DNA from 2 places in the Colwellia aquaemaris genome. Region 2 is predicted to be linked to the other one. Evidence: riboswitches for the same ligand, from Rfam matches in the RefSeq annotation. Region 2 holds a riboswitch; the other holds the start of a gene.
What was found. A riboswitch is a leader RNA that binds a small molecule or an ion and turns the genes downstream of it on or off. The one in region 2 is predicted to bind thiamine pyrophosphate.
Positions count from the first base shown of each region.

Region 1: linked by a shared signal. The riboswitch ahead of thiC (phosphomethylpyrimidine synthase ThiC) and the one ahead of AC27HL_RS18255 (TonB-dependent receptor) in region 2 are both predicted to bind thiamine pyrophosphate.

Region 1 is NZ_BAAJLV010000001.1:695,822-712,332, reverse strand. It holds gene AC27HL_RS03135 (HAMP domain-containing sensor histidine kinase) at 1-499, shown strand, start outside; gene AC27HL_RS03130 (hypothetical protein) at 499-1,053, shown strand; gene AC27HL_RS03125 (sigma 54-interacting transcriptional regulator) at 1,128-2,501, shown strand; gene bamJ (BamJ family beta-barrel-assembly machinery protein) at 2,629-3,099, opposite strand; gene AC27HL_RS03115 (pseudouridine synthase) at 3,169-3,876, opposite strand; gene AC27HL_RS03110 (mechanosensitive ion channel family protein) at 3,902-4,795, opposite strand; gene AC27HL_RS03105 (hypothetical protein) at 4,958-5,395, opposite strand; gene AC27HL_RS03100 (DUF1194 domain-containing protein) at 5,392-6,177, opposite strand; gene AC27HL_RS03095 (hypothetical protein) at 6,462-7,292, shown strand; gene AC27HL_RS03090 (sensor histidine kinase) at 7,304-8,797, opposite strand; gene AC27HL_RS03085 (heme NO-binding domain-containing protein) at 8,773-9,312, opposite strand; gene AC27HL_RS03080 (HD domain-containing phosphohydrolase) at 9,414-10,724, shown strand; gene AC27HL_RS03075 (sigma-54-dependent transcriptional regulator) at 10,728-12,122, shown strand; TPP riboswitch at 12,205-12,303, shown strand; gene thiC (phosphomethylpyrimidine synthase ThiC) at 12,399-14,354, shown strand; gene AC27HL_RS03065 (FAD-dependent oxidoreductase) at 14,372-15,541, shown strand; gene thiS (sulfur carrier protein ThiS) at 15,543-15,761, shown strand; gene AC27HL_RS03055 (thiazole synthase) at 15,765-16,511, shown strand, end outside.
Region 2 is NZ_BAAJLV010000010.1:30,112-46,622, forward strand. It holds gene AC27HL_RS18240 (efflux RND transporter periplasmic adaptor subunit) at 1-651, shown strand, start outside; gene AC27HL_RS18245 (efflux RND transporter permease subunit) at 648-3,746, shown strand; gene AC27HL_RS18250 (HIT domain-containing protein) at 3,841-4,209, shown strand; TPP riboswitch at 4,300-4,435, shown strand; gene AC27HL_RS18255 (TonB-dependent receptor) at 4,576-6,711, shown strand; gene AC27HL_RS18260 (hypothetical protein) at 6,792-7,058, shown strand; gene pnuC (nicotinamide riboside transporter PnuC) at 7,058-7,753, shown strand; gene AC27HL_RS18270 (phosphotransferase) at 7,764-8,900, shown strand; gene AC27HL_RS18275 (sensor histidine kinase) at 8,987-10,060, shown strand; gene AC27HL_RS18280 (LytR/AlgR family response regulator transcription factor) at 10,057-10,881, shown strand; gene AC27HL_RS18285 (NADP-dependent oxidoreductase) at 10,988-12,067, opposite strand; gene AC27HL_RS18290 (type 1 glutamine amidotransferase domain-containing protein) at 12,182-12,883, opposite strand; gene AC27HL_RS18295 (LysR substrate-binding domain-containing protein) at 13,057-13,974, shown strand; gene AC27HL_RS18300 (ATP-dependent 6-phosphofructokinase) at 13,971-15,017, opposite strand; gene AC27HL_RS18305 (DUF6279 family lipoprotein) at 15,195-16,046, shown strand; gene pyk (pyruvate kinase) at 16,160-16,511, opposite strand, start outside.

The sequences.
Region 1 (16,511 bases), on a different contig from region 2:
CTCAACAAGCTTACAAGACAATGAAGAGATATTTATTGAACAAGCAATTTCTCAGGTTGTCTCAGATAGAAAGTTAGACATTAAACGTAAAAAAATTCACTTAACCATACCGCCGACTGCTATTTATCTTCTGAGTAATAGAAAACAAGTCAACGTTATCATAGATAACTTACTGTCTAACGCCATAAAGTATTCTCCGAATAACGGCGCTATTGAAATTAAAGCAAGAATTAATAATAGCCTACTACAGCTGTCAATAAGTGACCAAGGCATTGGTATTAGTCATGATAATCAAGAGAAAATATTTGATGCTTTTTTCCAAGGGCCGCCACCTATAGACAGTTTAGTTAAAGGCAGTGGCTTAGGACTAACCATAGTTAAAGAATTAATTTTAAGACTTAATGGTGATATCAAGTTAAGTAGCCAACAAAAGCAGCCAAGTGGCACTAAAATTACTATTACCCTACCGCGTGCATATGAACAAAAGGAGTCAGGCTAATGCTTAATTATCGTTTTTTGTCATTATCGGCGTTCAGTTTCGCGGCCATTCTTTTATTCTCTGGTTGCCAACTAACACAAAGCACAGCAACTGAGAATATTAGTTACGGTGAATATTACTTAACTTTGCAACAATTGACTGATATTCAATTAATGGAAGAAGTTGGAAAGCTTCAGGAAAACATTGCGGCAACGTCAGCACATTCATCAACGCCCGACTACGATAGCCAAATAAAATTACTACTATTATATAGCCTACCCAAGTCGCCAATTTACAATAGTTTCAACGCTAAGGCCCTGTTAAACCAAATGAAGCAGGAAGGAAACAATGCTGCTTTTGCCGATATCAACCCTAGCGAACAAGCATTTATAACGCTACTGCGCGATCAACTAAACCAACGTTTACTTATGCGTAACCGTTTGCTGCTTCAACAACAACAGCAACAAAAATTAGCACTTAAAAAACAGCAACAGCTTATTGAACAAATAGCCTTGCTTGAGCAAACCATTATCCAACTGAAAAAAATTGACCAAGCAATAGATGAACGTCAATAACAAGTTTATCAGGCTAATTTTCTTAGCATATGCAACAACAATTTTGAAAACTGTAATTAATCGAGATACAACCAATGACCTTTGAAAACGAATCTTCAACAAGCGATACCAGCAAAATTCTTATTGTTGATGATGACCCAAGTTTATTACGTTTACTTGGTATACGACTGTCTGCTGCTGGCTATCACGTAGAGTCTGCGAAAAACGCTAAAATTGCTTTAGGTCGATTAGAAAGCTTTCACCCACACTTAGTGATCAGTGATTTGAAAATGGAAGGCATGGACGGTATGGCGTTATTTGAACAAATTCGAGCCAAACATCCGCACATTCCGGTCATTATCATGACAGCTCATGGCACCATACCTGACGCTATTAACGCGACTAAACAAGGTGTTTTCAGCTTTCTAACCAAGCCTTTTGAAAGCAAAGAATTGTTAGAAGTTGTGCAGCAAGCAATACGGCTACAGCCTGCTGAACTTAACCACAGCCAAAGGGACAATCAATGGCGCAATAAAATCATCAGCCGCAGTACCGTGATGGAGTCATTGCTGCAACAAAGTAAACAAGTTGCCAAAAGTGACTTTAGTTTATTAATTCATAGTCAAAGTGGCACCGGCAAAGAACTACTGGCAAAAGCGATCCATTTAGCAAGCCCACGCCATGCACAAAAGTTTACCGCCATTAACTGCGCCGCGATTCCTGAACAATTGTTAGAGTCTGAGCTATTTGGTCATAGTAAGGGAGCTTTTACCGGCGCAGAGAAAAATCACATTGGCTTATTTCAAGCAACTGATGGTGGCACCTTATTTTTAGATGAAATTGGCGATATGCCAATGAGTTTCCAAGTTAAACTACTTCGGGCATTGCAAGAGCGGGAAGTTCGTCCCGTCGGCAGTACACAGTCTATTAAAGTCGATGTCCGAATTATTTCAGCAACTCATAAAAACTTACAACAGGCAATAATAGATAAAACCTTTCGTGAGGATTTATATTATCGCCTAAATGTAGTCGAACTCGAGCTACCACCACTGTCTGAACGTCGAGAAGATATTCCCTTATTGGCACAGCACTTTTTAACAAACTCAACAGAACAATCTCATATAAATATTTCTGGTTTTTCTCAAGAAGCAATGGAAATATTGATCAGTGCTGCTTGGCCAGGAAATATCCGACAGCTACAAAATGTGGTAGAACAAACGGTGGCCTTATCAACCGAGCCTTTGATCAGCGAAATGCTGGTAAAAAATGCCCTTCGCGATAAAACCACTATTTTACCGTCATTCGTACAGGCTAGAGATAAGTTTGAACGTGACTACCTAGCTAAGTTACTAAAGCTCACAGCCGGCAATGTTTCCAAAGCGGCAAAAATTGCGCAACGTAATCGCACCGAGTTTTATAAATTACTTAATCGTCACCATTTAAGTGCAGAAGCATTTAGAGAAGAATAAATATTAATTTCAAGAAAGATGGTATCGCGCGCCGGCTTAATAGCTTAAGCAATTAAGCCGGTAACTAAAGTAAATTCTCTTCGTGGCTGTTAATCTTTATTTATATGTAATAAACAAAGATCACCACCTAGTCGATTGCTAACAATTCAACGTCAAAAATTAGCAATGAACCCGGTGGAATTTTACCCGCCGCACTATTACCATATCCAAGCTCTGCCGGAATAAATAGCCGTGTTTTTTCCCCTACAACCATCAGTTGCAGGCCTTCCGTCCAACCTTTTATCACTTGCTTTAAGCCAAAACTAATTGGTTCATTTCTTTCGACAGAGCTATCAAATACCGTTCCGTCTAGCAAGGTGCCGTGATAATGTACTTTTACCTTAGAGCTTGCGCTTGGATGCACCTCGCCCTCTCCCGGCGTCAATACCTTCAGTTGTAAGCCAGATGCCGTTTCAATAACACCTTCGACATGTTTATTATTCTGTAAAAATTCCGCTGCTTTTGCTGCGTTTACTTTAGCCGCTTCACGATTAGCGTTATTGCGTACAAAAAAGCTAATAATAATGCCAATGACGACTAACAGCATAATATATTTCATTTCAATTATTCCTTAGGTTTTAATGGTTACTTGTTATTTTTATTGGCGCAGCGAAAAGATACTTAATTATCAATTAATTGCTTCAACTTCATTTAATGTCAGTTTTCGATATTCACCAACAGCAAGTTGCTGATCAAGCTCTAAATGGCCAATTTTATCACGATGTAAACTAACGACCGGGTTTCTAAAACGACCAAACATACGCTTAATTTGGTGATACCGCCCTTCTATTAATTCAACCTCAGCTTTATAACAATCAAGAATTGTCAGTTTAGCGGGTTTGGTGGTGATATCTTCATATTCAAAGTACATACCATTGGCAAAGGCCGCTATATAATCATGAGTTAGCTTATTTTTCAATGTTACTAAATAGCGCTTACTAACTTTACGCTCTGGTTGGGTAAGCCGTTCAGACCACCGACTATCATTGGTTAGCAAAACTAAGCCTGAGGTATTAAGATCAAGTCGGCCAACAATATGCAGTTGCTCTTTAAACGAATAATCTAGAAGATCTATAACTGTCTTATGCTGGCTATCTTTGGTTGCGCTAACAACCCCTACCGGCTTATGTAACATAATATAATGTGCAGAATTGGCTTGAATAACTTTCCCATCAACAACAATATCAGTGAAGCTATCGATAATTTCATCTATATCACGCGCAACAATACCATTAACTAAAACACGGCCTTGTGCCAGCATAAGCCGCACGCTACGGCGGCTTATTTGGCACTGCTGCGCAATAAAACGGTCTAAGCGCGATTTTCCTAGCGACATTTTGTAACTTTATTCAAAATGAAAATTAGCTCGCTTCCTTAATAAGGTGAACATCACGTTGTGGAAACGGTATTTTAATTTTCGCTCGTTCAAGTGTTAAGTATATCTCTTTATATGCTTTATATTTTGCGCTATACAAATTAGCGGTTGGCGTCCATAAACGTACCGCAATAGTAATAGCGCTATCAGCAAATTCATCTATGCCGATTTGCGGTTTACGAGCATCGCTAACAATATCTAAATCATTTAATGCCTTTTCTAACATGGCAACAACTTCTAATGGGTTTTCCGCATAATCGATACCAACACTTAGCTCAAGTAGCGAGTCATTTTTTGAGTTGTGCAGTACTTCTCCTACTATGTGTTTATTTGGGATAGTTATTTCAACATTATCTTCATCTGCAAGTATGGTATATGCCAACAACACTTCTTTCACCTGCCCAGTAACACCTTGTACGGTAATAGTGTCACCAACCACAAATGGGCGAATTATTATAATATTGAAGCCAGCAGCATAGTTTGCCAATAACCCCTGCAAAGCCAAACCAGCACCTAAAGAAATAGCACCAATAGCGGCAATAAATGGCGTTACACTAATACCTAATTTACCAAGTGCAACAATAGTAATCATCACTACTATCAGCATTTTGCTGGTATTGGCTAAAAATCGACTTAAAGTGACATCCAGCTTGTGTCGTTCACATACACTTAGCACGAGTTTTGCTATTTTTCCGGCAAACATGTAGCCGATAATAAAAATAATAAATGCGCCAACGAGTTGAAAGCTATAGTTAGTAAAAAACTCAACTATGACATTATAAAAGTGGCTTACTTGATCAATTTCATCTTTTAGTAAGTTGGTTGGATTTAAGGTATTTGTTGCCTGTTCAGTAGAGGTTTCGTTGCTAGATTCAGCCATAAGTTCATTCCATTTCACGTATTAATTATACTTAATAGTGATATTAAGGAATTCACAACAAAATTAACAATGTTATTAATGTAAATTAGCGAATAAATTCACAATATTAGCGAAGATAAAATGAGTTAGACATCCTTGTCCGGCTCAGTGAGGAAAGTGAAATTAGCGCTTAGCTAACGTTGTATCAGCAAGCTGATAATTAATGGTGTGACGCAATTCATTATCAATATAGATTTCCATTTGATAATCGCCAGGTAAATCGTCGAAGTCTGTACGCATAAATATTGCACCACGCTTTTTAATAACCATAGCTTTACCCATAACCTTTTTTAAATTACCACGCTCATTCTGTATAGGTACTATATGCACAGAGTTTAAATTAAACTGCTCGTCGTCATCACTGGTAACCACTAAACCATAAAGTGTGGTTTCAACACCATTGACGATTGGGATCTGCGTTGTTTTTTCAAAGGCAATTGGTTCACCTACATCGTTATGACGAATAACGCCAAAATCGAAAGAAAAATTACTGGCTGTTGCTGCTTCAGCAGCGCCAAAAACTAGAACAAAAAACAGGGTCATTACATTAGCAATTCTCATGATACTTTCTCCTTAGTAGCGCGTTTTCTAAAACAAAGAAATAGGGCTGGAATAGCAAATAATCCTATTGTTCCTGGCTCTGGAACAGATACGGCACCAATAGGTTGAGAGCCTTCAATTTCAGCAACAATTTTGTTCTCAATCGCTGTTTGAAAATCGTCAAAATTCCCTGGAGCTAGTAAAAATGGACTTTCGCCGGCAATCACTTCATCTAAGTATTGGTCAACAACATTTTGACTAGTGGTTATCACTATGCCATTAATGGTATCAATACCAGCATCAATAGCGTTATCTGTAGCGGTACTTGGAGAAATGCCAGAGTTATTAGTGCCATCTCCTGAAATATCAATAATTTGCTCAAAGCCTGCAAAGCCATTATTTTCAAACAGTGGGTATGCGTACTCTACAGCTTCACCAATTGCAGTCCAACCTGAGAAAGGTCGTGCAATAGCGCCAATGTTGGCAGCTAAAGTGTCAGCACTACTTGCACTATCGACTAAGGTCCAATCAATCATAACACTTTGTTGATTAGGGCCTGACCACATAATAAGCTGAACCGCTATTTGCCCTTCTGTACCGTTAATGATGGCATTTTGCACATTACTGCTTTCAAACGCGGCTTGGTAACCTTGCAGCTGTAAATCATATTCTTGCGTATCTATACTTCCTGAAATATCAAGCAGTAGCTGCAATTCAATATCAACTTGAGTGACACTGTATGCAGCGCTACTCGTCGACAGCAAAATAGCAGCAACGGCTACCTTCAATGAATTTGTTTGCATACATTTCTCCTCACATTTTTCAATAATGTATTTAAATCTACTCAACGAAAGCCATTGCAGATTCCTTGCCTATTTTTTTCCCTTATTTTTCATAAAGTTAAACAAAAGGGATTATTTCATTTCGCATAATGCAGTTATCACTGTTGCAATTTGCAAAGCTGTTTAGACTATTTTTAACAGGAAAAATATAACCAACTGAAAAATAACAAAATTACAATTGGCAAAGCACTTGCAACTGAGAACAATATTAAGAGCAAAGTTACAAAGAGAGTGAGGGGAATACTATGAGTAGCTATTATAGAAAAGAAAGATATAGTCGCCGAACTACATCATTTACGGAGTCTTTAATTAAAGTAACAATTCTAGCTGTGTTTACGCTAGCTATAGGTGGAATTGCTGCTATGCAGTGGAAAAAAGCTAAAACGCTCAATGCCCAGTTAGATGATAAAACTATTTTGTTAACAAAAGCGGAAAATGAACTTGAAATACTAAGAACACTAAACCCCTATCATGTGGGTAGTAATGAAGTTTTAGCACAGGCGGTAAACAAAGCAGACTTATTTCCTGGTTGGATCACCCGTGTTTACCCGCTGCCATCAAATGCTAAACAGGCAGCACTAAGTGATGATGTTGGTTCATTTGTCATGAATGAAACTCGCTTTTCTTTATCAAGCCACAAAAGCTATGGCATAAGCCAACCAAGTAAAAGCATGTATCGTCTAAATGGGCTTTTTCCAAGCCGAAAAAAAGGTCGTTTACAAGTCGGTGTTGAGTTTTACGTTAAAAATCAATCAATAAACCTAGGTTCAGATACTATGTCTAAAATTAGTTCATGTTATGCCCGCATTGATATGAATAATAAGCGCGTGATTGATAAGAAAATTCATTTAATGACTCGTTTTGAATCAGAGCAGGTTTTAACGGGTTCTTTGGAACTAAATAAGGGGATTTATCCAATTAGTGCCATGCTTTATTGTGATAAAAAGTCTGAGTTAAATGGTAGTGATGTTGAGGTGTCAATTTCATTTAGAACATCAGAGCAGCATAATTTAGCCACCAGCCGCTACGACATTTTTCATATTTATAGCCCGAAAAATATCGTTGCACAGCTCTAAAGAAAAACTTGTTAGTTAGAAGTAGCATTACAGAGAACAGGAAATTTAAGCGTAAACGTACAGCCTTGATCAGGTTTGGAGTTTACGCTTATGGTTGCATTATGCTTTTCAACAATGGCATAGGAAACCGACAAGCCTAAACCTGTGCCTTCACTCTCATCTTTAGTGGTATAGAATGGGTCAAATAAGTGCCGTAGCACTGATTCATCCATACCACACCCCGTATCATGTACATTGACTTCGATATAATCATCCACCAACGCACTTTCAATTCTTAATTCGCCACTTTCTTTCATCGCTTGGCAAGCATTAACAAATAAGTTAACAAAAACTTGCTGAAGCTGCCCATAATTTCCTTGAATTTCAGGGAGTTTAAGCGACAATTCTTGCACTACTTCATGGTCATATTTAAGTTTATTCCAGACAATTTTTAAGGCGCTTTCGATCACATCATTAATATGTATTGCAGAGAATTCATCATGTTCTTTTCGAGAAAAGGTTTTCAAACTAGCAACAATTTCCGTAACGCGTTCAACACCAACAATACAAGACTCAAGCAACTCATCAACATCTTCACGGGCAAACGTCAATTCACGCTGATTATGCAATTGTTCAAAAAGTTTACTAGGTAGTTGAGCAAAGGCCTGCTCATATATTTCAAGGTAATCTTTTAAAACATTTAAATTACTTGAAATATAACCAATAGGATTGTTGATTTCATGTGCGACACCTGCTGCCAACTGTCCTAATGAACTCATTTTCTCACTATGGACTAACTGTTGTTGGGTTGACTTAAGCTCATCTACCGTATTGTGTAAATCACGATAATTGTAAGCTAATTCAATTTTAGTCACCCGACGTTTTATCGCTGCACTAAATTGCTGTACTGCAATATCCATCGTTTGTTTGAAGTCATCGCTATAGCAATAATGGTTGATATCAAGCAATACCAACCACCTTTCGTTAGTCGTTACCCTCATTGATAGATACAAAACCGTATCATTGTCTAACAAAGAGAAAAACGTGTCATTTTGCTCCCCTTTGCTTATTTCAAATCGATGCCAGCGAGTATCTTCGCTCAGTAAAAAGGGCTTAATGCTTGCTAGATATTTCTCTTGCCATTGTTTTGCTTGCCAATTTCCTTGCTGTTCAGATAAAAGCCAAATGTTATTGTTACCTGTTGCGTGAATGCGAATCACGATAGCAGTACTATTTTCTAATAATTTGGTTACGTTTTCGGCAAAATGACAAAACGAATCTTCAATACTTTTATCCAAAAGCAATTCTTGCGTTAAGCTTGCTAAAAACTGCAACTGCACTTGTCGACTTGTCGTTCTTTCGTATGAATCTAAAAACTCTTTATTCTCAGACAGGATCACGTCGGCTTTTTGGCTTAATTTAGCCTCAAGTTTTTTCTTAGCATTACGCTCTCGTACTAAGGCTTTTTCAAGCAAAGCGACCTTTTCTGTTAATGTCGTGTTTAGATCTCGACCCGAATCAGGCAATGTTCATCTCCTTTACATAAACACTTACTTTGGCTAAGTATTGCGCTTTCTCCAAAATGTTCCGCTGCCCCCAAAATTAGCCCTTCAGCAAAATGGCACATTTTTCTTTGTGACAAGTATCTAACAATGAGTACATTATCTTGCGGCTGGTCATAAAGTAAGGTTGGTGTATAAGCCAGAGGGTCGCTTTTTTGCACTTCAATGTGTATTACACTATCAACAGCTCTCATAAAATCAAATAGGTTGTCTATTTCTTTAACAAGCGAAACGCCGAGCGACATCAAGACGGGGAAAAAATGCTTACCAAAGTCTCTAAGCAGCGACTCTTTTTCAATATCAACAATTCTCGCTAATGCTTCAACCAACACATTAAACTCTACGTCTTCGTATAATTCTGTTGCTAAATACTCCCCATTAGATGCAAGTTCACAGCTTTCAAGCGTTTTTAGCCAAACGGTAAGACCAAACTCTTGCTCTACATAGTCAGCAAAGCCCGTAAAAATAGCTCCTTTCATCGTGTAAACATCCTTAAATACTTCACATTTCATTAACTATAATGCTAGCATGAGTTTATGCAACTATTTCATCTTTAACTAAATTTTTTTAGGATTAAGACATGTTACCGTCAGTTTTATTGCTAGATGATGAACAAGAAGTTCTCAATGCCTTGCAGCGGGTTTTGCGCAGCGATTATCAAGTACATGCTTTCACTGACGCGGCCGCGGCAATCGCGTTTTTTCAAGAAACACCAACCCAGCTTGTCATTACAGATATGAAAATGCCGAACATTAACGGCGCAGACTTTTTGGCTCATATAGTTAAGATTAACAGTCGCAGTAAACGTATTGTGCTTACGGGCTACGCAGATACAGAGCTAGCTAAAAAAGCCATAAATGAAGGAAAAATTTCTGCCTATATCACTAAACCATGGGACAACGGAGAATTAAAAGCAACTTTGGCAAAATTGATCACAGAATTGCGCAGCGAAAACAAAAAGCTTGCCATTGTAAAAAGCTTAAAACTCGATAACCAAAGATTGTCTGCCAATCAAAGTTCAATGGAAAAGGTGAGCCACTTTTTACAAGCTCAACACAATAGTGTTGTTAATCAAAGTCAAAAATTATCTTTACTCAACAATGAGCTATTACAATTAAGTGCTAATTTAGTCGCGATGCAAACACACGACATAACAGGGCATACCTTCAGAGTTGCACAACAAAGTAAAATGTTGGCTCGCAGAATGAAATTAAAGGAGCCACACCGCGTCCATGTCTACCTTGCAGGTTTATTTTACCGTATTGGCATTAGCAGCTTGCCTGCTACATTGACGACAATACCTTGGCATAAAATGACCATACAAGAACAGCAAAGCTGGATTAAATATCCGCAGGTTAGCGCTGAAATATTAACATCTGTGGCATCGTTATCGCCGTGCGCTAAAATAATAAAACATATCAACGAACATTATGATGGCTCTGGGGTACCCGAACATTTAACCGCTGATGAAATCCCTATAACATCACGCATTTTGGCAATTGTGGCACATTTTGACTTGCTGGTTTCTGGGCAGTTTACGGGCCTATGTATTAGCCCGCAAGAAGCTCTAATCATTATGAAAAAAAGCCTAGGGAATATTTTCGACAGCAAAATATTCTATCTATTTTCTGACATGCTTAACGATCCGAATGCCAATGAAAGCCTTGAAATTGCAAAAGCTATTAACGAATTAAAACCCGAGATGGTATTAGCACAAGATATTTTAAATCATGAGCAACATAAATTATTAAGTGAAAAAACTGTACTGTCACAGGCTCAAATTGACTCATTAGTATCACATCAGGAACTCAGCCAAAAGAGGCTTATCGCCTACGTGCTGCATCAAGGCAGCGAAATTAACAAGCAACAGAAAGTTGTTAGGGAAAGCTAAGTAATGGAAGTAACAGATAATAGACCATTAGTTATTTTGGTGGATGACGAACACGAAATTCTTGCGGCTTTAAAACGTACGTTAATGCGAGTTGATGTACGTATTGAAACCTTTACCTCACCACGGTTAGCATTAGCTTATATTAAAGACAACCAGCCAGTATTAATCATATCTGACCAACGTATGCCAGATATTACTGGTGATAAGCTACTTTCACAGGTAAAACAGTTGTGGCCAGACACCAAACGCATAATGCTCAGTGCTTACGAAGACTTTGACTCAGTGTCTGCTGGTTTTAATGACGCAATTATTGAAAAGTTTATTTCTAAACCTTGGAAAAACTCTGAGCTAGTGATGCTAGTTCAAGATAGTATTAACAGTAATAATAGCCAGCCAGCACTGACTAAAATTAATCAAACAATCATTGGCGAAAGTACGCCAATAAAGCAGTTAATTGAAAATATTTCTGTCGCGGCTGGGGCCAATGTCCCCATTTATATTCATGGCGAGACAGGGACAGGCAAAGAGCTTGTCGCCAAAGCTTGTCATGAATCAGGTTGTAAACGCGATGGCAGTTTTATTGCCGTTAATTGCGCTAACTTTTCCGAAACCTTAATTGAATCACAGCTCTTTGGCCACAAAAAAGGTGCCTTTACTGGTGCTGTTACTGACCAAGAAGGATTGCTCTCACAAAGTAATGGCGGCACAATATTTCTGGATGAAATCACCACCTTGCCAATGCCATTACAAGCAAAATTATTACGTGTTATTCAAGAGCGAGAGTTTACCGCCTTAGGTGATACTAAATTAATGAAATTTGACGCTCAAATTATTGCTGCATCATCGGTCAAGCTAAGTGATGCCGTAAATCAAAATGAATTTCGAGAGGATTTATACTACCGCCTTAATGTTATTCCATTAAATTTACCGCCATTGCGTGAACGAGAGCAAGATGCCTTTATCATTGCTAAGCATTTTTTAGAAAAATATAATCAACAGCAACAGAAAAGCTTTGTTGCTTTTAGCGCTAACGCGCGTGATTTTATTGTTTCTTACCCTTGGCCAGGCAATGTAAGGCAATTAGAAAACACCATTCACAGCGCCTGTATTATGAATAACGGTAAAGAAATTACCTTAAAAATGATCCAACCTTTACTGGCTGAGCAATTAACCATTAATCAAATTCTACCTAGCTCTCCTAGTCAAGCGATGCAAGCTCCAGCGACAAGTGCCGTAGCAAAGCCAGCAAATAACACAGAAATTATTCCACTTGAACAGGTTGAAAAAAATGCCATTGAACATGCAATAGCGCAATGTGATGGCAATATCACCAAAGCAGCGGCATTACTCGAAGTTAACCCTTCGACCATTTATCGTAAAATGCAAAAATGGAGCTAATAAAACAAATTTTATAAATTAATTATTGATAATCAACAATTTTTCACGCTAGAATCTAGCCTCGTTTAGCATAACTAAACGTATTGACTTGTCGGAGTGCCATAGGGCTGAGATCGCGAAAGCGGGATCCGTAGAACCTGATTAGATTAACATCTGCGAAGGGAACAAGTGAGTAGCATCACTAGCAATTTTCTATTATTGCTAATTTTGTTTCTCCTCGTTACTACCCCAATATAGCTCCGCCTAACTTTTATTTATAAAAACAGGTGAGAGACCATGAGTTCAATTTCTAGACGCGAGCGTCGCGAGCAAGCAGCAAATTTTTTAAAGAATGTTGCCGATCAATCATTTCCAAATTCAAAAAAAGTTTATGTACCCGGAGAAATACACGATATTCGTGTCGGTATGCGCGAAATAATACTCTCCGATACCTTAGTTAGTGGTACCAAAGATAACGCCGTGTATGAAAAAAATGCCCCTTTATGTGTTTATGATACATCAGGTTTCTATACCGATGGCGCTATTGAAATCGATGTTCACCAAGGTATTCCCCGTTTGCGCGATAACTGGATTGACGCGCGCGGCGATGTAGAATTTTTATCCGGTAAAAGCTCTAGCTATAGTCAGCAACGCTTAGCAGATGAAGGGCTAGATCACATACGCTTTGAACATTTACCAAAAGTACGCAAAGCAAAAGTCGGAAAAAATGTCACCCAAATGCACTATGCCCGCCAAGGCATTATTACCCCTGAAATGGAATATATCGCCATTCGCGAAAACTTGAAGCGCCAAGAAGTAAAGGACGATTTATTACTTCAACAACACCAAGGACAGTCATTCGGTGCCAATATTCCAGAGCAAATTACCCCGGAATTTGTCCGTGAAGAAGTGGCCCGTGGTAGAGCCATTATTCCTGCTAATATCAATCACCCTGAATCCGAGCCTATGATTATAGGACGTAACTTTTTAATAAAAGTAAACGCTAATATTGGCAATTCCGCTGTTACCTCGTCAATTGAAGAAGAAGTAGAGAAACTCGTTTGGTCAACTAAATGGGGCGCAGATACGGTGATGGACCTTTCAACAGGTCGCTATATTCATGAAACCCGCGAGTGGATCATCCGCAATTCTCCAGTACCCATTGGTACCGTGCCTATTTATCAAGCCTTAGAAAAAGTCAATGGCATTGCTGAAGACCTTACTTGGGAGATATTCCGCGACACCTTAATTGAACAAGCCGAACAAGGCGTTGATTACTTTACCATTCATGCTGGTGTGCTTTTACGTTACATTCCCATGACTGCAAAACGAGTCACCGGCATTGTTTCCCGTGGTGGTTCTATTATGGCGAAATGGTGTTTAGCGCATCATAAAGAAAACTTCCTTTATACTCATTTCGAAGATATCTGCGAAATCTTAAAAGCATACGATGTCTCATTCTCCTTAGGAGATGGTTTACGCCCCGGCTCTGTCGCTGATGCTAATGATGAAGCGCAATTTTCAGAGTTAAAAACGCTTGGTGAATTAACTAAAATAGCTTGGCAACACGATGTACAAACCATTATCGAAGGCCCCGGGCATGTACCCCTGCATATGGTACAAAAAAATATGACCGAGCAATTAAAGCATTGTGGTGAAGCCCCTTTCTATACCTTGGGGCCGCTAACCACAGATATTGCACCAGGGTATGATCATATAACTTCTGGCATTGGCGCGGCGAATATAGGTTGGTATGGCTGTGCCATGCTTTGTTATGTAACACCAAAAGAACACTTAGGCTTACCAAATAAAGAAGATGTTAAAGAAGGACTAATAACCTATAAAATTGCCGCACACGCAGGGGATTTAGCTAAAGGTCATCCGGGTGCCCAAATTCGCGACAATGCCATGTCAAAGGCACGCTTTGAGTTTCGTTGGTACGATCAATTCAATATCGGTTTAGACCCAGAACGCGCCCGTGCCTACCATGACGAAACCTTGCCTCAAGAGTCAGGTAAAGTTGCCCACTTTTGCTCCATGTGTGGTCCGAAATTTTGCTCTATGAAAATATCTCAAGAAGTCCGAGATTATGCCGCTGAGATAGATGAACATGGTCAAGAGCAAGCAATCAAAATAAAATTACTTGATGAAACTATCGACATTTCCGCTCAAGGTATGGCTAAAAAATCACAAGAATTTAAAGCCAGCGGCAGTGAGATTTACCACAGCATAGATAAAACCTTAGCTGAATAACGGCGAGGAATATAACCATGCCATCCATCGCAATAATTGGCGCCGGACTCATGGGCCGTTTGATAGCTTTGTCGCTGAATCGACAAGGCTATCAGGTAACCTTGTTCGACAAAGATGACAAAAACGGTCAACAAAGCGCGGCTTATGCGGCCGCAGGTTTACTAACACCACTTGGTGAAGCCATGCATAGCCCAGCAAACATTGTCAGTATGGGCTTTGCGTCACTAACATTGTGGCCGCAACTACTTAGCACTTTATCAGGTTACAATTTTTTCCAACAAAAAGGCTCACTGGTTGTCAGCCACGAGCAAGATATTGGCGACTACCATCGACTACAACGTTTTCTAGCGAATAATTACAGCTCACATCAGCGCCAACAAGTAAATCGCCAGCAATTGTTCAATCTCGAGCCTGAGCTCAGCCATCGTTTTTCACAAGCCATATTTTTGCCAGACGAGGGGCAAATTGGCAATCGTAAGTTACTCATTTCACTAAAAGAACAGTTATTTAGTGAGGGAATCAACTGGTTTAGCAACAGCAGAGTTACCGGAATAAACACCAATAAAACAAAACTAAGTTATCAAACGGGAAACGGCTCAGAAATACAAAAAGCATTTGATTTAATTATTGATTGTCGTGGTATAGGTGCAAAAAGCTCGATAGCAAGAGGAGATTTAACAAACGCTGAGCTTAAAGATTTACGCGCTGTACGTGGCGAACTATTTCAACTTTTTGCTCCCGAAGTCAACATTTCAAGGCCTGTAAGGTTAATGCACCCACGCTACCAACTTTATATTGCCCCCAAAGGGAAAGGTCACTTTGTGGTAGGTGCAACCGAAATTGAAAGTGACGATACTGGCCCAATGACGGTACGCTCAGCTATGGAATTACTAAGTGCCGCCTATAGCGTACATTCGGGCTTTGCTGAAGCCAATATTCGCCAGCATATAAGTCAACTTCGCCCAGCCTTTAGCAATAACCAACCAAAAATAATTAGCAAAGATAATTTAATACAAGTCAATGGCCTATATCGCCATGGTTTTTTAATAGCACCCGTGGTGCTTTCGCAAGTTATTGAGCACGTTAATTATTTATTCCAAAAAAGTAGCAAGGAAGCCGAACACTATCAATATTCCCATTTGTTACCCATAACATCGAATTCAACAGATAAATTAACCGAGATATAGCATGAAAATCTACTTAAATGGCAAAGTGTTCGATTTATCTCACTTGCCAAGCCCCATTACTATCGAGCAAACATTACCAGAAACACTGCCAAAAAATCAGTTACAACAAAGCTTTGCATTAGCGCTTAATAGCGAGTTTGTTGGTAAAGATGACTATGCAGTTACCAACATCAAAAATGGCGACAGTATCGATATATTATTTCCCGTTGTTGGAGGTTAACAAATGTCATTAACTATTTATGGCCAGCAACTCAATAGCCGTTTACTGATTGGCTCAGCGCTTTACCCTTCTCCTGAAGTTATGAAACAAGCAATACTTGCCAGCGAATCACAAGTGGTGACTTTGTCACTTAAACGGCAAAACCCGCATGCACAAGCAGGCGAAAAAATATGGCTCTATATCCAAGATATAGTAAAGCAAAGGCAAGGATTTTTATTGCCAAATACTGCCGGCTGTAAAAATGCTAAAGAAGCAGTAACACTGGCGAAAATGAGCCGAGAGTTATTTAACACAGATTGGATAAAGCTAGAAGTCATAGGTGATGACTATAACCTACAACCTGACCCTGTCGAATTACTTACCGCCGCCGAACAATTACTCGCTGATGGCTTTAAAGTACTACCGTATTGCACTGATGATTTAGTCATTTGTCAGCGTCTTTACCACTTAGGCTGTCAAGTCATCATGCCTTGGGCATCGCCTATTGGAACAGGAAAAGGCTTGATGAATCCGTACAATTTACAGTGTATTCGCATGCGATTACCTGAAGCAACCTTAATACTCGACGCAGGCATTGGCAAACCATCAGATGCCTGTCTTGCCATGGAAATGGGCTATGACGGTGTACTTCTTAATAGTGCCGTTGCACTTGCCGACAATCCTGTATTAATGGCGAAAGCATTTGCCAAAGCAATAGCAGCAGGTGAGTCAGGTTATGTTGCTGGCACTATGCCAGAGCGTCAAACAGCA
Region 2 (16,511 bases):
GTTGATTATGTTGAAGTTCGGTTGCCATTAAAAAACAAAGACTTACCCTATATGGTGTTACCTGAAAGTAGCCGTTATCAAAATGATAGTGAGCAAAAGCAGCCTGCGGTTACCATATATTCTGACTTGGCTGCGCGTCAAAGCTGGCAAGGTAAAGTGGTGCGTACCGAAGGAGCGTTTGATCAAAATTCGCAACAGCTGTTTGTTGTAGCGCAAATAGATGACCCGTATGGCAAGCATGAAAGTGGCAGTTTGCCATTAAAAATTGGCCAATATGTTAGCGCTAAAATAACTGGCAAAGTGATTGAAAAGGCATTAACCATACCTAATAAAGCCATTTATCAAGGCAGTTATGTATATATAGTTGAAGGCAATATTCTGAAACGGAAAAATATTTCCGTCGCTTGGCAAAACGATGATGTAGCAGTCATTAAATCGGGATTAGAGCCTCAACAATTATTGGTTTTAACTCCATTAGGCCAAGTTACCTCGGGTACGATTGTTAATATTAGCAGTATTGATGGCAAAGCGGTTGTTTCTAAAAATGTTAGAGAAAATAAAGGCGTAAAAAGAGGAAACAAAGCTGGCAATGATCAACGCAGAGACTCTGATACGCAAAAATTAAAGAACAATAAGGGAGTTGAGTCATGATCGCCTGGTTTGCAAAAAATCATGTTGCTGCCAACTTACTTATGATCACCATTTTGTTGGCTGGTATATTTTCAATTAAAAGCAGCATTCCGTTAGAAGTATTTCCTTCTTTTGAATCTGAAATTGTCAATGTCACTGTCGCTTTACGTGGTTCGACTCCTGAAGATGCTGAACAGGGTGTGGCAATACGTATCGAAGAAGCGGTGCAAGATCTACAAGGTATTAAGAAAATTACCAGTACTTCTGTGGAAGGGGCGGCTACCGTGCGTATTGAAGCCGACTCATCTACAGATGTGCGTGACCTATTAAACGATATTAAAAGCCGTGTTGACGCGATAAATACCTTTCCTGTTGATGCAGAAAAACCGGTAATTGCAATAGCACAACGTATTCGAGATGTGCTATCGGTTACTATCGCCTCTGATTATGGTGAAAAAGAAATACGTGAGTTTGCTGAGCAAGTACGTGATGATTTGCTACGTTTACCACAAGTTACGCAAGTTTCATTAGATGCGGTACGTGATTATGAAATCAGTATTGACATTAACCAAAGCAAACTTGACCAGTACCAACTAACTTTATCTGAAGTTTCAACAGCCATTAGCAATAGCTCGGTTGATATTTCAGCAGGTAATGTGCGTACTGACGGCGGCGATGTTTTAGTTAGAAATATAGGACAAGCTTATCGTAAAGATGAGTTTGAAAAGGTAGTAATAAAAACCGATACCGATGGCACTTTTTTACTTCTTGAAGATATTGCTCAAGTAAATGACGGTTTTGAAGAAACACCTTTACGAGCGCGTTTTAATGGCCAGCAAGGGGCGCTAATTGATGTTTTTCGTATTGGCAATCAAAGTGCCATTGATGTTGCGGATGCTGTAAAAGAGTATATTGATAATCGCCAAGCTACTTTACCTGAAGGTTTTATTTTAAGCTACTGGGATGACGATTCAGAAATCGTAAAAAGTCGCTTAAACACACTGATCACAAACGCGTTACAAGGCGGTTTTCTTGTTCTGTTGTTATTAACGTTATTTCTACGTCCTTCCATTGCTTTTTGGGTCTCGATTGGCATCCCCGTAAGTTTTATGGGCGCGTTTCTTATAATGCCTTTTTTTGATATATCCATAAATATCATGAGCTTATTTGGTTTTATTTTAGTGTTAGGTATTGTGGTAGATGATGCCATTGTGACCGGGGAGAATATATACCGCCACACCCAAACCGCATCTAGCGGTATAGAAGCTGCAATTAAAGGCACACAAGAAGTCGCAACCCCAGTAACCTTTGGTATTTTAACCACAGTCGCCGCGTTTCTACCTTTGGCGTTTATTGAAGGGCAGCGTGGAGCATTATTTGCGCAAATTCCTGTAATAGTCATTCCAGTATTGTTGTTTAGCTTGATTGAATCTAAATTTGTATTACCGTCACATTTAAAAAACTTACGACTACGTAGTGAAAAAACTCAACAATCAAAATTCAGTGTTTGGCAACAGCGCTTTGCTGATGGATTTGAAGCCTCAATATTGCGTTATTACAAGCCTTTATTGTCGTTAGCTATTCGCAATAGGTTCACCACCATCTCTTTATTTGTTGGCGTGTTTATTTTGATCTTAGCTTTTATCTTAAGTGGGTGGACAAAATTTGTCTTCTTCCCTCGTATACCAAGTGAAACCGCAAGAGGCAATATTACGATGCCGGTTGGTACCAACTTTGATGTTGTTGATGCCTATGTTGAGAAAATGTCTAATGCGGCGAAAACATTACAAGATAAGTACCGTGACGAAGAAGGCAATAGCATTATTTTAAATACCCTTGCAATTACTAGCGAAGAAAAAGGCCGTGTACGTTTTGAAATTATTCCAGCGGATAAAAACAATACTGGCATTGGTACTGCGCAATTAGTTAAAGAATGGCGAGCGCTAATTGGGCCATTACCAGGTGCTGAAAGTGTCACCTTTAGAGCTGAATTTGGTCGTGGAGGAGATCCTCTCGATATACAACTTTCTGCAACTAATTTGAAAACTTTAGAGCAAGTGGCTGAAGAAGTAAAAGCGCGCATTCGAACCTATCCAACAGCGTTTGAAATTACCGATAGTCTCTCAGATGGTAAAGAAGAATTACAGATAGAATTAACCGAACAAGGTTATGCTATGGGGATGAGTAATTCGTGGATCACCCGCCAAGTACGAGATGCTTATTTTGGCGCACAAATTCAGCGGATACAAAGAGGGCGTGATGATGTTAGAGTGATGTTACGTTTTCCGTTGTCAGAGCGAAAATCGATAGCCAAGCTAAACGACATGCTAATTAACACACCAACGGGCGGCAAAGTGCCTTTGTCTCATGTTGCGAAATTGCAACCTGGCAAAAGTCCATCGGCAATAAAACGTATTGATAGATATCGCACGGTTAATGTAACCGCAGATGTAGATAAAAACACCACCAATATGACAGTGTTAAATGCCGATCTTACCTTGTTTTTAGATGAATTGATGCACAAATACCCTGGCGTTTCGTACACTTTAGAAGGTGAAGCACGTGAACAAGCAGAATCATTTAATAGCTTGGCGTGGGGGCTATTATTTGTATTCTTTATTATCTACTGTTTACTGGCGATACCGTTTAAGTCATACCTACAACCGATTATCGTGATGTCAGTTATTCCATTCGGTGCTATTGGCGCTATTATCGGCCATTGGATCATGGGTATGGATTTAACCATTATGAGTATACTTGGCTTGATGGCGCTTATTGGCGTAGTGGTAAATGACAGTTTAGTCTTAGTCGATTTTATTAATGGCAAAGTGCGCGCTGGAGAGAAGGTATTTGAGGCAGTATTAATCGCTGCACAGTCACGTTTTCGTCCGGTAATGCTGACCTCATTAACCACCTTTATTGGTTTAATGCCATTATTGTTTGAAAAAGCGACACAAGCACAGTTTTTGATCCCTATGGCAGTATCATTAGGGTTTGGTATTATCTTCGCAACTTTTATTACCTTAATACTGGTGCCGGTAAACTACTTGCTTGTTGAAGATGTAAAGTCTTTAACCGTAAGAGGTAAACGTAAGCTTATTACGCAGTTAAGTTGATAAGTCATATGATGACAGCGAATAACAATTTATTTTGTTATTCGCTGAGTTATCGTTAAACTACAGTTAAACTTTACCAGATAATGACATTGTTATGGCTGAACAAAACTCCCCAGAAGAAACCATATTTTCAAAAATTATTCGCCAAGAAATACCAACACCATTACTTTTTCAAGATGAGCTTGTGACTGCTTTTCGTGATATTACCCCGCAAGCTAAAAGTCATATATTAATTGTGCCGAATAAACTTATTCCAACGGTTAACCATATAGAGCAAGAAGACGAACTTACCATTGGTCGTATGTTCACGGTAGCGCGAAAATTGGCCAAAGAAGAGGGCATAGCCGAAGACGGTTATCGTTTGATCATGAATTGTAATCAACATGGTGGCCAAGAGGTTTATCATATCCATATGCACTTAGTTGGTGGGCAACCTTTAGGGCGAATGCTGGCTGCGCAATAGCTTTTATTGCCTTATAAGCAACATTTCTAATATATACAGCGTAAATTTAAGCTTTACGCTGTACTTTTAAATAAATATTGTTAGTATGCACACCGAACCAAGGGGTGCCTTAAAATCGACAACGATTTCAAAGGCTGAGATGCGCTGTTATTAGTGAATATAACTTAGCGAACCCTTAGAACCTGAACCGGATAGTACCGGCGTAGGAATGGTTACGCTAATCGCATACCATTTTGTAAAATTAAATTTTACCGTGTAACGTATGTTAGCGGTTGATAATAATTTTACAGATTGTTAACGAGCCGCTTTCTAACTTCTCCATGCCGGATCCCATAACGTATTCTTAATAGAATTTATGAGATCATAATGAATATTTCTAAATCTGCCATTTCAATCGCAGTAACATCATACTTAATATCTTTTGCTAGCACCTCTAATGCTAATGAAAACCAAGATATTGAAACAATTACAGTTACTTCAAGCTTTAATCAAAAGTCACTCGCTCAAGTTCCAACAAGCGTCGCTGTAATTGGCGAACAAAAAATTAATGACCAAGCTATTCAGCACTTTGAAGAAGTCATCCAAAATATAGCGAACTTTAATTTTTCTGGTGGTACTTCACGTCCTAAATACCTGCAAATTCGTGGCGTTGGTGAACGCTCTGAATATCGCGGAGCGCCTAATTCATCAGTTGGTTTTATCGTTGACGATATTGACCTTTCAGGTTTAGGTATGGCAGCGTCAATGTACGACGTACAACAAGTTGAAGTGCTTAGAGGGCCACAAGGTGCTAGGTTTGGTGCTAATGCGTTAGCAGGTTTAGTTTATGTTAAGTCTAATGAAGCGACACAAACCTCTGAACATGGTTTTAAAGCCACTGCAGGTAATGACGACCTCATTAATTTAGCTGGTTACAGTTCAGGGGCTATTTCAGAAGATTTAAGCTATCGCGTATCAGTAGAGCAACACCAACAAAATGGTTACCGAGACAACAGCTTTTTAGGTAAAGACGATACCAACGGTATTGATGAATTCTCAGGAAGGTTTAAGCTTCACTACACAGCAACAGAAGATCTAACTGTACACTTTACTTATATTTTTGCTGATAACGACAATGGTTTTGACGCCTGGACACTAGATAATAACGGTTTTAATACCCTGACCGATAATCCTGGTGTTGATAACCAAAAATCTCACGGCGGCGCGCTTAAGTTCAGCTATGATGGTTTATCTTTTGCTAAATTAGAGGCGATCAGCAGTTATACCACAACAAAGCATGAACACGCTTATGATGGTGACTGGGCAAATGCTGATTATTGGGCAAGTAAAAACTGTGGTGATGAAGCCAATAATGAACCGTGCGAGTACAGCTATTTATGGGCTAAAAAAGCCGACCGTGATGTTTGGTCACAAGAATTTAGACTTTCTTCGAATGATTCATCACGAATTTTTGACCATACCACGGCTTGGTTACTAGGTACTTATATTAGTCGCTTAAGTGAAAGTAATGATTTAGATTCATTATACAATGGTTGGCCAGATGAAATTCTTGATTCAATATACTCAGCAAACAATTATGCTGTTTTTGGACAGTTAGATAGCATTTTACCACAAGCACATGAATTATCTGTAGGTTTGCGCGTTGAAAAACGTACAACAGATTATTCTGATAGTGCTGGTGATAGTTTTGATCCTTCTGAAACTATGTGGGGTGGGCATATTGCACTTAGTCGTGCAATTAACAATGAACATTCAGCTTATATGCGAATTGCTCGAGGGTACAAAGCTGGTGGTTTCAACATGGGCTTACCTGAGCAATTAGCTCAGTACAAAGAGTTTGATACAGAAACCTTAGTAAACTATGAGTTAGGCTTAAAATCTAGCTTACTTGATAACAACTTGGTTAGCCGTTTAGCTGTGTTTTACATGGACAGGAAAGATCAGCAAGTTAACGCATCACAGCAAAATCCTGACAAACCTCAACAATTTACAATTTACACGGCAAATGCAGCGAGCTCGAGTAGCTACGGTTTGGAGTTAGAGCTGAATTATCAAATGACGAATAATCTAACTATAGATACAACACTAGGCTATCTAAATGCCACCTATGATAATTATGCTTATAAAGATAAATATGGCGCTACTATTGATATTTCAGGCAGAGAGCTCGCCCATGCGCCTAAATATACTTTTAGCTTAGGTGCTACCTATCGTAATGATGATGGCTTAGTGGCTAATATTAATTGGTCGGGCAAAGATGCGTTCTATTTTTCTGATAGTCATGATGAAAAGTCTGCAAGTTCAAAACTACTTAATGCCAAAATTGGTTATGAATTTTCCGATTGGTCAGTATCACTTTGGGCACGTAATTTAACTGATGAAAAAGTCGCTACACGCGGTTTTTACTTTGGTAATGAACCTGATTTAGGCTGGGCTGCGAAAAAGTACGTACGCTATGGCGCTCCAAGACAAGTTGGTGTTACTTTAGACTATAATTTTTAATCAACTTTTTGAGTGGTTTAAGGCAATATATCGCCGCAAAGTGTTATATATTGCCTTTAATATTAATAAGAGAATAAAACATGAAAATTTCAATTGAAATTAGTTTATATCCACTAGCAGAAGAAAAATTTAAAACTGAAATTTGGGCTTTTATTAAACGTTTACGTTTAGTTGAAGGGTTAAATGTTGTGACAAACGGTATGAGCACGCAAGTTTTTGGTGATTACGACTTAGCCACCAGACATGTGATGGCAGAAATAAAACACGTACATGAAACCTTAAATGCGGCGGTATTTGTCTGTAAATTTATCGGTGGTGATCGCTCTGTTGTTGAAGCGGAGTCGTAATGACTAATTCTATCAGCGCTGCTTCTGAAATTGTGACATATTTTACCACTTTACCAGTGTTAGAGTTAATCGCTGTAGTAGCCTCCTTACTTTATGTGTTATTGGCGGCAAAAGGTAATATTTGGTGCTGGCCAGCGGCAATATTAAGTACCATTTTATATACTGTTATTTTTTACGATGTTTATTTATGGATGGACAGTGCGTTACAACTCTATTATCTAGTCATGGCTTTATATGGCTGGTATTGCTGGCAAAAAAATGTGGCGAAGGCTTGTGATGATGGCGGTAATGAAAATTTAGCTGATAAGGTTAATAATCAAGCGTTACCGTATAGCCAATGGTCGCTGCAACGCCATAGCATAGCAATTATTGCATTATCGCTATTGTCACTGGTTCTTGGTTGGCTAATGGCAACCTATACGCCGACACATTTTCCTTATCTTGATAGTGCCACTACAGTTTTTGCAGTATTTGCTACCTACTTAATTACACAAAAAGTGCTTGAGAACTGGTTATACTTTATCGTTATTGATTTTGTTTCTATCTATCTTTATATCGAAAAGTCACTGGTGCCAACCGCAGCCTTATTTGCATGTTATGTGATACTTGCTGCTTATGGTTATTGGCAATGGCGTAAAATGTATCAACAGCAAAATAATAATCTAGTTACTGATACCACGTCTGTTGTGGCTTAGGGGCAGGTAATTGTTTGGCCAATTTAATACAAAAGCTATCTTAAGCTTGCAGATCGGGACAAATGACATTTGCATCAATAAAAAGCCTAATAAGAATGAATTCGCTTTAATTGAGCGTTTGTTATTACTACCATGCTTTGCATCGTGCTCGGTTACCGAGATTAAAATATTTGAAGCAGGGCTTAGCCAACCTTGCTTTCAAGTTAAATACCAAGGACGTTATTATGCAGCAAAATGTATTGCCGACAACAAGGGTGAGCTTGCGGCTAATATATTGGCAAGTGAGCAGGGTATAGCGGCGAACATATTTTATAGTGATGCACATTGGCTCATTAATGAATTTCTACCTGGCAACTCACTAGATGACTCGTTAATGTGCCAAAACGACAAAATGGGCATTATGGTAAACCTATTAGCTCAATGTCACGGTATCGACTATACATCAAGCACTAAAGTTAAATCGTTCAGGCTAGTAAAATTATCAATTAATGATTTGCTCTTTAATTTATTAAATAAGGTTCAGCTTCCTAGGGCGTCATATCAAGCATTAAAAACTGTTATCACATACGAACAATCACGCTTAACTGATGTAATAAAAGTAACTAATAGCCAAAATATTTTTTGCCATGGCGACGCAAACTTTACTAATGCCATTGCTGTTAGCAAGAATTTAGTTAATGGCAAAAATAACCATGAAACTGCGTTTAAATTAATTGATTTTGACAGTGCTTGTATAGCACCTATTGAATATGATCTTGCCATGCTATTGGCCGTTAATGAATTCGAAGCAGAGCATATAAGGTTAATAACTTCACTGTATTATCAGCAGCAATTAGCACAAAATTTGGCCTTATCGCAGAGAGAAAAACAAAAGAATATTGAAACGACAACAGCAGCTAATACTAGGTCATTTTATGGTAATGAAATTGTCGACAATCTGGCAGGTAATACCCAAACATCTATGGATTCACACATATTGACGGTTACGTGTTACTACTCATTATCTTTAATAATCAATGGTTTGTGGTATTTATCTTATTATCAGTTAAATAAGAGTGCCAGCTATCAAAAACGTGCTGTAAAACAGTTTTCCTTACTTAAAAAGCAACACCCTAAGACACAAATTGTTATTGATGAAATGAGATAAGGCGCTGAAATCTTACGATTAGTGGTAGTGCGTGAATGACCAGCATAGCGCATAATTAAACTAACCTCACTTATTGGTCGTATTGTGTGAATTGGAAAGAATTTATAGAAAATAGAAATCGCTTATTTTGGCTAGTGCATACTGCTGGCTGGTGTGGTTTTGCCTTGGTTCATTATCTAGGTTCATTACTTCACGATTTACGTGATATTTTTTTAGTGATCATTTTACTAAATGCATATGCCGGCTGGTTATTCACAATTCCATTAAGATACATCTATCGTCGTATATGGAATTTCACCCCTTTAAAAATTGCAATAGTGGTAATTTTAACGTCCTATTTTACCGGCGTTCTTTGGCAAATTGTTAAGAACATTAACTATTGGGAAATCTACAAACACGGTTATCGTCCCGACTTTATTTTGTATTACACTAAAAATAGTTTGCTATCTTTCTTTATTATTTTAAGTTGGAGTGGCTTATATTTTGGTACTAAATACTACCAAATGCTGCAAAAAGAAAAGCAAAATGTTCTACGTGCCAATACCGTAGCGCATCAAGCGCAATTGAAAATGTTGCGTTATCAGCTTAATCCTCATTTTTTGTTTAACACGCTAAATGCCATTTCCACGCTTATACTGGTGCAAGAAAATAAAACCGCCAATGGCATGGTGACCAAACTTAGTGAATTTCTGCGATACTCACTAGATAAAGATCCGATGAAGCGTGTCACACTCGACAGTGAACTTCATGCCTTGAAGCTTTATTTAGACATTGAAAAAGTACGTTTTGAAGAACGATTGCAAGTGAGCTTTGATATTGCCGAAGATTGTAATTTGGCCTTAGTGCCTAGCATGGTATTGCAGCCATTAGCTGAAAACTCGATAAAATACGCTATAGCTGTACAAGAGGCAGGTGGCAATATTCATGTTTCAGTGCATAGATTTGGCAATGATTTATTGGTTGAGCTATCTGATAATGGCCCAGGTGCGGAAATTAAAAATGGTAACTTATTTAGAGAAAATGGCGTAGGCTTAGCGAACACACGTGAAAGGTTGCAAGCACTGTATCAGAATGATTTTTCTTTAGTTGTTGCCAACAATACACCATCTGGTGTTAAAATCAGCATACGAATTCCTTACGAAATTGGTAGTCGAGTATGAGCAAGAAGCTCTCTACAATCATAGTTGATGACGAACCCTTGGCAAGAAAGGGCCTAGCAGTACGTCTGGAAGAACACAAAGATATTGAGATTATTGCTCAATGTACTAATGGCCGTGAAGCGCTGGAAGCGGTTAGAGCTTATCAACCAGATCTAATTTTTTTAGACATTCAAATGCCGGGTTTAAACGGTTTTGAGGTGGTTGAAGCGATTATAGAGCAGGGATTAGCACTACCTATGGTGGTGTTTGTAACGGCTTTTGATCAATATGCCATGCAAGCATTTGAAGTACACGCGCAAGATTACTTGTTAAAGCCAGCTGATGAACAACGTTTAGCACAAACACTCGATAAGATTCGCCAAAATGTAAGTAGCGAAGTAAATGCACTTCATAAGTCCAAACTAGTGCGCTTAGTTAGCGATGTTACGGGTAACGATTGTGAAAAAATTCTGCAAGAACTAGAAAACAATGAGCCAGTCAGTATTTCTAGTTATTCAGACGTTTTAGCAATAAAGGATGCTGGCGAAGTAAGTCGGGTGCCGGTAAAAGACATTTTATGGATTGACGCTGCGGGTGATTATATGTGTGTTCATACCGAAAATAATACCCATATTTTACGTAAAACTATGAAACAGCTAGAAGAAATTTTAGATCCTAAACAGTTTTTACGCAGTCACCGTTCGACCATAGTCAATAAACATTATATTGATAAGTTTTGTAGTCAGCTAAATGGTGAATACTATTTAGTGATGTCAAATGGCAAAGAGCTTAAAGTTAGTCGTAGTTATAAAGATAAAGTGAAAAAGGCCGTTGTTGCTTAAGCAATTTTATCTGTGCTAAAAATCAATGTTATGTTGGAAATATAAAAAGGTAAACAGCTAATGTTTACCTTTTTTTACCTCTGATATTAGCACCGAGTAATGAAAATTATTCGGCTAATTCAAGCGGTCCCACCTCAACAACAAGTTTGCCGAAGTTTTCCCCCTGCAATAGACCGATAAATGCTTTAGCTGCCTGTTCTAAGCCTTGAACCTTATCCTCACGGAAAATAATTTTACCTTGTGCAAGCCATTGTGCCATTGCCTGGCTAAATTCGTTATAACGATGACCATAGTCATCAAAAACAATAAAACCTTGCATTTTAATGCGCTTAACCAATAATAAGCCCATTAATTGTGACATTCTGTCAGGCCCTGAAGGTAACTCGATAGCGTTATATTGAGATATTAAGCCACATAAAGGCACACGTGCGCTGGCATTAAGTAATGGCATGACGGCGTCAAATACCGCGCCACCAACATTTTCAAAATAAACATCAATACCCTTAGGACAGTGCTGGGCAAGTTGCTCTGCTAAGTTAGCGTCTTTATGATTAATGCAGGCATCAAAACCTAATGTTTCTGTAACATAGCGACATTTTTCTTCACTGCCAGCAACACCAACAACATGACAACCTTGTAACTTAGCAATTTGACCGACTAAACTACCGACCGCGCCACTTGCAGCCGCGACAACAACGGTTTCACCCGCTTTCGGTTGACCAATATCTAAAAGTCCCATATAAGCTGTTAAGCCAGGCATACCTAATACGCCAAGCGCGTAAGAAGGAGAAGTAAGTTCTCTCGGTAACTTTAGTAACTCATCGCCATTAGATACGGCGTAGTCTTGCCAGCCAGTATAGGCAACGACTAAATCACCAACCTGATAATTGTCGTTAAATGACTGTTCAACTCGGCAAACAGCGCCGCCCACCATAACTTCATTGATAGCAACAGGCTCGGCATAAGACTTGGCGTCACTCATGCGACCACGCATGTAGGGATCTAACGACAAATAAATGGTGCGAATTAACACTTCACCTTGTTTTGGTGTTGGAACCTTGTTAGTGGTGAAAGTAAAGTTTTCTTCCGTTGGTGCGCCAACAGGACGTGAAGCCAATGTAAATTGACGATTTTGTTGGCGGTTTTGCTGTAAAAGTTGTGTACTGTTGTCTACTGATAAAGTCATGCTATACACCTAATGTATGTGATGTTATTTAAATCTAGCAAATCATTGCTTATTTGGAACTGATGAACAGCTTATTTATGATCTGCGAGCGTATGCTTGGTTCATTTTTCGATACTAAGTTAAGTTTTTGATCAAATAATTAGCCGTTTCAAGTGAACTGGCAGGGTTCTGGCCACTAATAATGTTGCCGTCTGCTACAACAAATGAGCTCCAATCTTCAGCTTTTTGATAATTTGCCCCTTGCTTTATCAACTCATCTTCAAGTAAAAATGGTACAACATCTGTCAGCTGCACGGCATCTTCTTCACTATTAGTAAAACCTGTAACTTTCGTATTTTTAACAACTGCGTCGCCTTGTTCATTTTTAACATTAAGTAATACTGATGTTGCGTGGCAAACAACGGCTACGGGTTTGTTTTGCTGTAAAAAATCTGTGATCAAGGCTATAGAGTTTTGATCCCTAGTTAAGTCCCATAGCGGCCCATGCCCACCAGGATAAAATACAGCAGCATAATCACTTGCTTTCATTAAACTTAATTTGTGTGTACTAGCTAAAACATTTTTGCTTGTTTCATCTTGTTCGAAACGACGAGTGGCTTCGGTTTGAAAATCATCGCTAGCACTTTTAGGATCTAGCGGTGGTTGGCCGCCTAATGGTGATGCTAAGGTTACTGAATAGCCCGCATCTATTAACTGATAATACGGCGCGGCGAATTCCTCTAGCCAGAAACCTGTTTTTTCACCAGTATCACCTAATGTATCGTGAGAGGTTAATACCATTAAAACGCTTTTATTATGCTTAGTGTTCGAACTCATATTTATATTCCTATAAGGGGCGGTAAAACCTGCTGATGGCAGACTTTATTTTATGGCGGTAATTATATTCCTATATTCTTTCTATACAATGATGAGTATATTGATAACTTTGTTTCAATAATTGATACAATAAGTGCGATTTAATTTAAAACAATATTTTGGCAGGTACGAAAGTGGATATTTCATTTGAACAGCTTAAAAGTATGGTGGTTTTTTCCCATGTTGTCGAACAAGGCAGTTTTAGTGCTGCAGCAAAGCATATCGGGCTTTCTAGAGCTGTGGTGAGCTACCATATTAAAAAGTTAGAGCAGCAGCTAGGGATAAGATTATTAAATCGCTCAACTCGCTCTCTTGCGTTAACCCACGCAGGTGAAGATTACTATCAGCGTTGTCGTATTATTGCCCAACAAGCCAGTGCTGCGAATCAACAAATTGAAAATGTTAAAAATGAACCAGAAGGGCTGTTAAAGGTTACTTGCCCGGTCAGTGTTGGTTTGCATACCATAGTGCCGGCACTGGATAAGTTTAGAAAATTATACCCTAAAATTGAGCTTGATTTGATGCTTACTGATGAAGTGGTCAATATTGTGAAAGAGGGCATTGATTTGGCTATTCGAGGCGCACCATTAGCAGATTCTGGCTTACAAGCGCGAAAGTTAGCTGTTTTGGAAACCTGTTTATGTGGCTCTCCTGATTATTTTGAGCGCTATGGCAAACCAACGCAACCAAAGGAATTAACCGAGCATAGCTGGGTAATATACAAATTAACCAGCAATAAACTGGTATTAGAAAAGGCAGGGCGTAGTTATAGTGTGGAAGTGCAAGGGAAAATAGCGACTAATAATGCTGCTGCCCGAACTGCGTTTGTTGAGGGTGGGCAAGGTTTAGGGCGCATTCCAACGTATGATGCTTGGCCAAAAATTAAAGCGGGGCGCTTACAATCAGTTTTGGATGATTATCAACTACAAGCTATTAATGTTTATGGAGTTTTTCCTCCTGGTGCCGCCAACGCTAAAAAGTTACGTTTGTTGATTGATTTTTTAATACAGTTTTTTCAACAGCAACAAGTGTCTATAAATCATTTGCATTAGCACTGTTGCTGAGCGGTAAGGGCTAAAATATTATCTTGTGCTGCTACTAAACTTTTATTGACACGGTCTTTATGTTGAATAGCGTCTACTAGGGGTACATGAACAATGCCATTGTTGCATTCTCCGATCATGATATTTGACTGTTGCTCAATTAAGGCCTGAATTGCGGCAACGCCCATCTTTGTTGCTAATATTCTGTCTTTTGCCACAGGAGAGCCACCGCGTTGAATATGTCCTAATATGCAGGCAGTACAATCAATATTAGCCACTTCTTGTAGTTGTTGCGCTAGCGTTGCAGCGCCTCCACGCCACAAATTTTCTGCAATAACTATGATATAACTGGCATGGCGATTTGCTTGTGCTTGCTTTATTTCTTTCGCAAGTAAGGAGAGCTTTTTAGCCTCATTAGCTGCTGAGTCGCAATCAAGTTGGAAGTTTTCAAATGAAATCACCTGTTCAGCAGCGCAAGCAATTCCAACATTAAACGTAATATGGCCGCTATGTCTTCCCATCAATTCAACGATAAAAATACGTTCAAAGGCTTCGGCGGTATCACGTATTTTGTCAATAGCTTCTATCGCGGTATTAATGGCAGTGGAAAAGCCAATGGTAAAGTCAGTGCCATCAATATCATTATCTATGGTGCCAGGAATACCGATAATTTGCCCTGACCAGTGCTCGCTAAGAGCGAGCGCACCAGTAAAAGAGCCATCGCCACCAACAACAATTAAGGCATCAATTTTATTTTTCATTAAAGTGGAGGCTGCTTGTGTTATACCTAACTCTGTTTGCATTGCAGGACAGCGAGCACTTTTTAAAATAGTGCCGCCTTTATGAATTATATTTGCTACCTTTTGAGTAATTAACGGTGTTGATATATCGTCAAGCAAGCCATTAAAACCAGCAATAAAACCAATAACGTCAACTTTATAGTGTTGCGCTGCGATAACTGTTGCACGAATAGCAGCATTCATTCCTGGTGCGTCACCACCACTGGTTAAAATGGCAATTTTTTTTAAGTTTGTTATATCTTGGTTGTGCATAGCCTACTCCAATGATATCGAAAAGCTTTTTGGAACATTTTTCTAAATTAGCAGTCAATGCTTATAAGGTGAAATTATTTTGCATTAACTTTTGCTTAATTTAATGTAAATCAAAACTATAAAAGTAACTCAAGGTTCAGCGTATTCTAAACAGGAAAATAGTATGGAAAGCACACAATGATAAAAATAAAACAATTAAGCATATGGATGTTGCTCGCGGTGTTAGTATCGGGCTGTAGTTTTCGATTTGTTTACAACCACTTAGATTGGTGGACCAACTGGTATTTAGATGATTATGTTGAATTAAATAAACAGCAACAACAGATATTTGATGAGGAGTTTGAGCAGCTACACTTATGGCACCGCAGAACGCAATTACCTATATACAGTGAGCAACTTAAAACACTAAAGCAAGCTATTAACAATGGGATTGACGAACAACAAGTTAACCAAGCTTTAGATGATTTTCTCGAACATTGGCAAAATTTTTTACATGCGGTTGAGCCTAAGTTACAACCTTTGGTTTTTAGTTTTAATGACCAGCAAAAGCAGCAATTATTGCGGGCACTAAACGAAAGTAATCAAGAACGTTTGGACGATTATGAAGATCTTTCGGATGAAGAGTGGCATGAAGAAAATGCTCAAGAGCAACAAGAGCAGCTTAAAGAATGGTTTGGTAAGTTAAGTAAAGCGCAGAAAGCTCAAGTGACTATTATGAGTCAAGACTACAAACGTTCATTTGAGCCCTGGATAAATTATCGTTTGCAGTGGACAAGTCAATTTTCAGAGCTGCTCAATGGTAAACTCCCAGAACATCAATTTAAATTTGAGTTTTACCGCTTATTTGTTAATGGCCGTAGTTTACGTAGTGAAGAGTTTAATGCCATTACCCGTCATAACAATCAGGTTTTTGCACAAATTTTCGTTTATATGGCAACTAACGCGAGTGATAAACAGCGCAAGCGGATAAACAAAAGGCTTAATAAACTTATTGGAGACCTAGATTATCTAGCAAAGGACGATATTTAAAAGGTTTTGCAAAAAATATACATGGCAAGCGTTAAGAGTATTAACTTGGCTTTGTTAGATAAGAAAAAAGGTAGCTTTTAGCTACCTTTTTTAATGCTTATTATTTGAGAAGGTTAAGCAAAATGCTTTTTCGCTAAAGTTAGTACTTTTAAGGTATTAGTCGCACCAACAGTTTCCATTAAGTCACCATGGGTTAGCATCACTTTATCACCAATAGCTAATTCTGAATCTTTAGCTACGGCGGCTAACACATCTTCTGCCATAGCTTCAGCGTTATCACTGTTGGTTGAGTCGAATGAAACAGGGTAAACACCACGATAAATTGCCGTTTTTGTTAAGGTTTTGGTGTGGCGTGAAAGCGAATAAATTGGCAAGCCAGAAGAAATACGAGACATAATTTTGCTGGTATGGCCTGACTCAGTTAAGGCAATAATAGCTTTAACACCATCTAAATGGTTTGCTGCA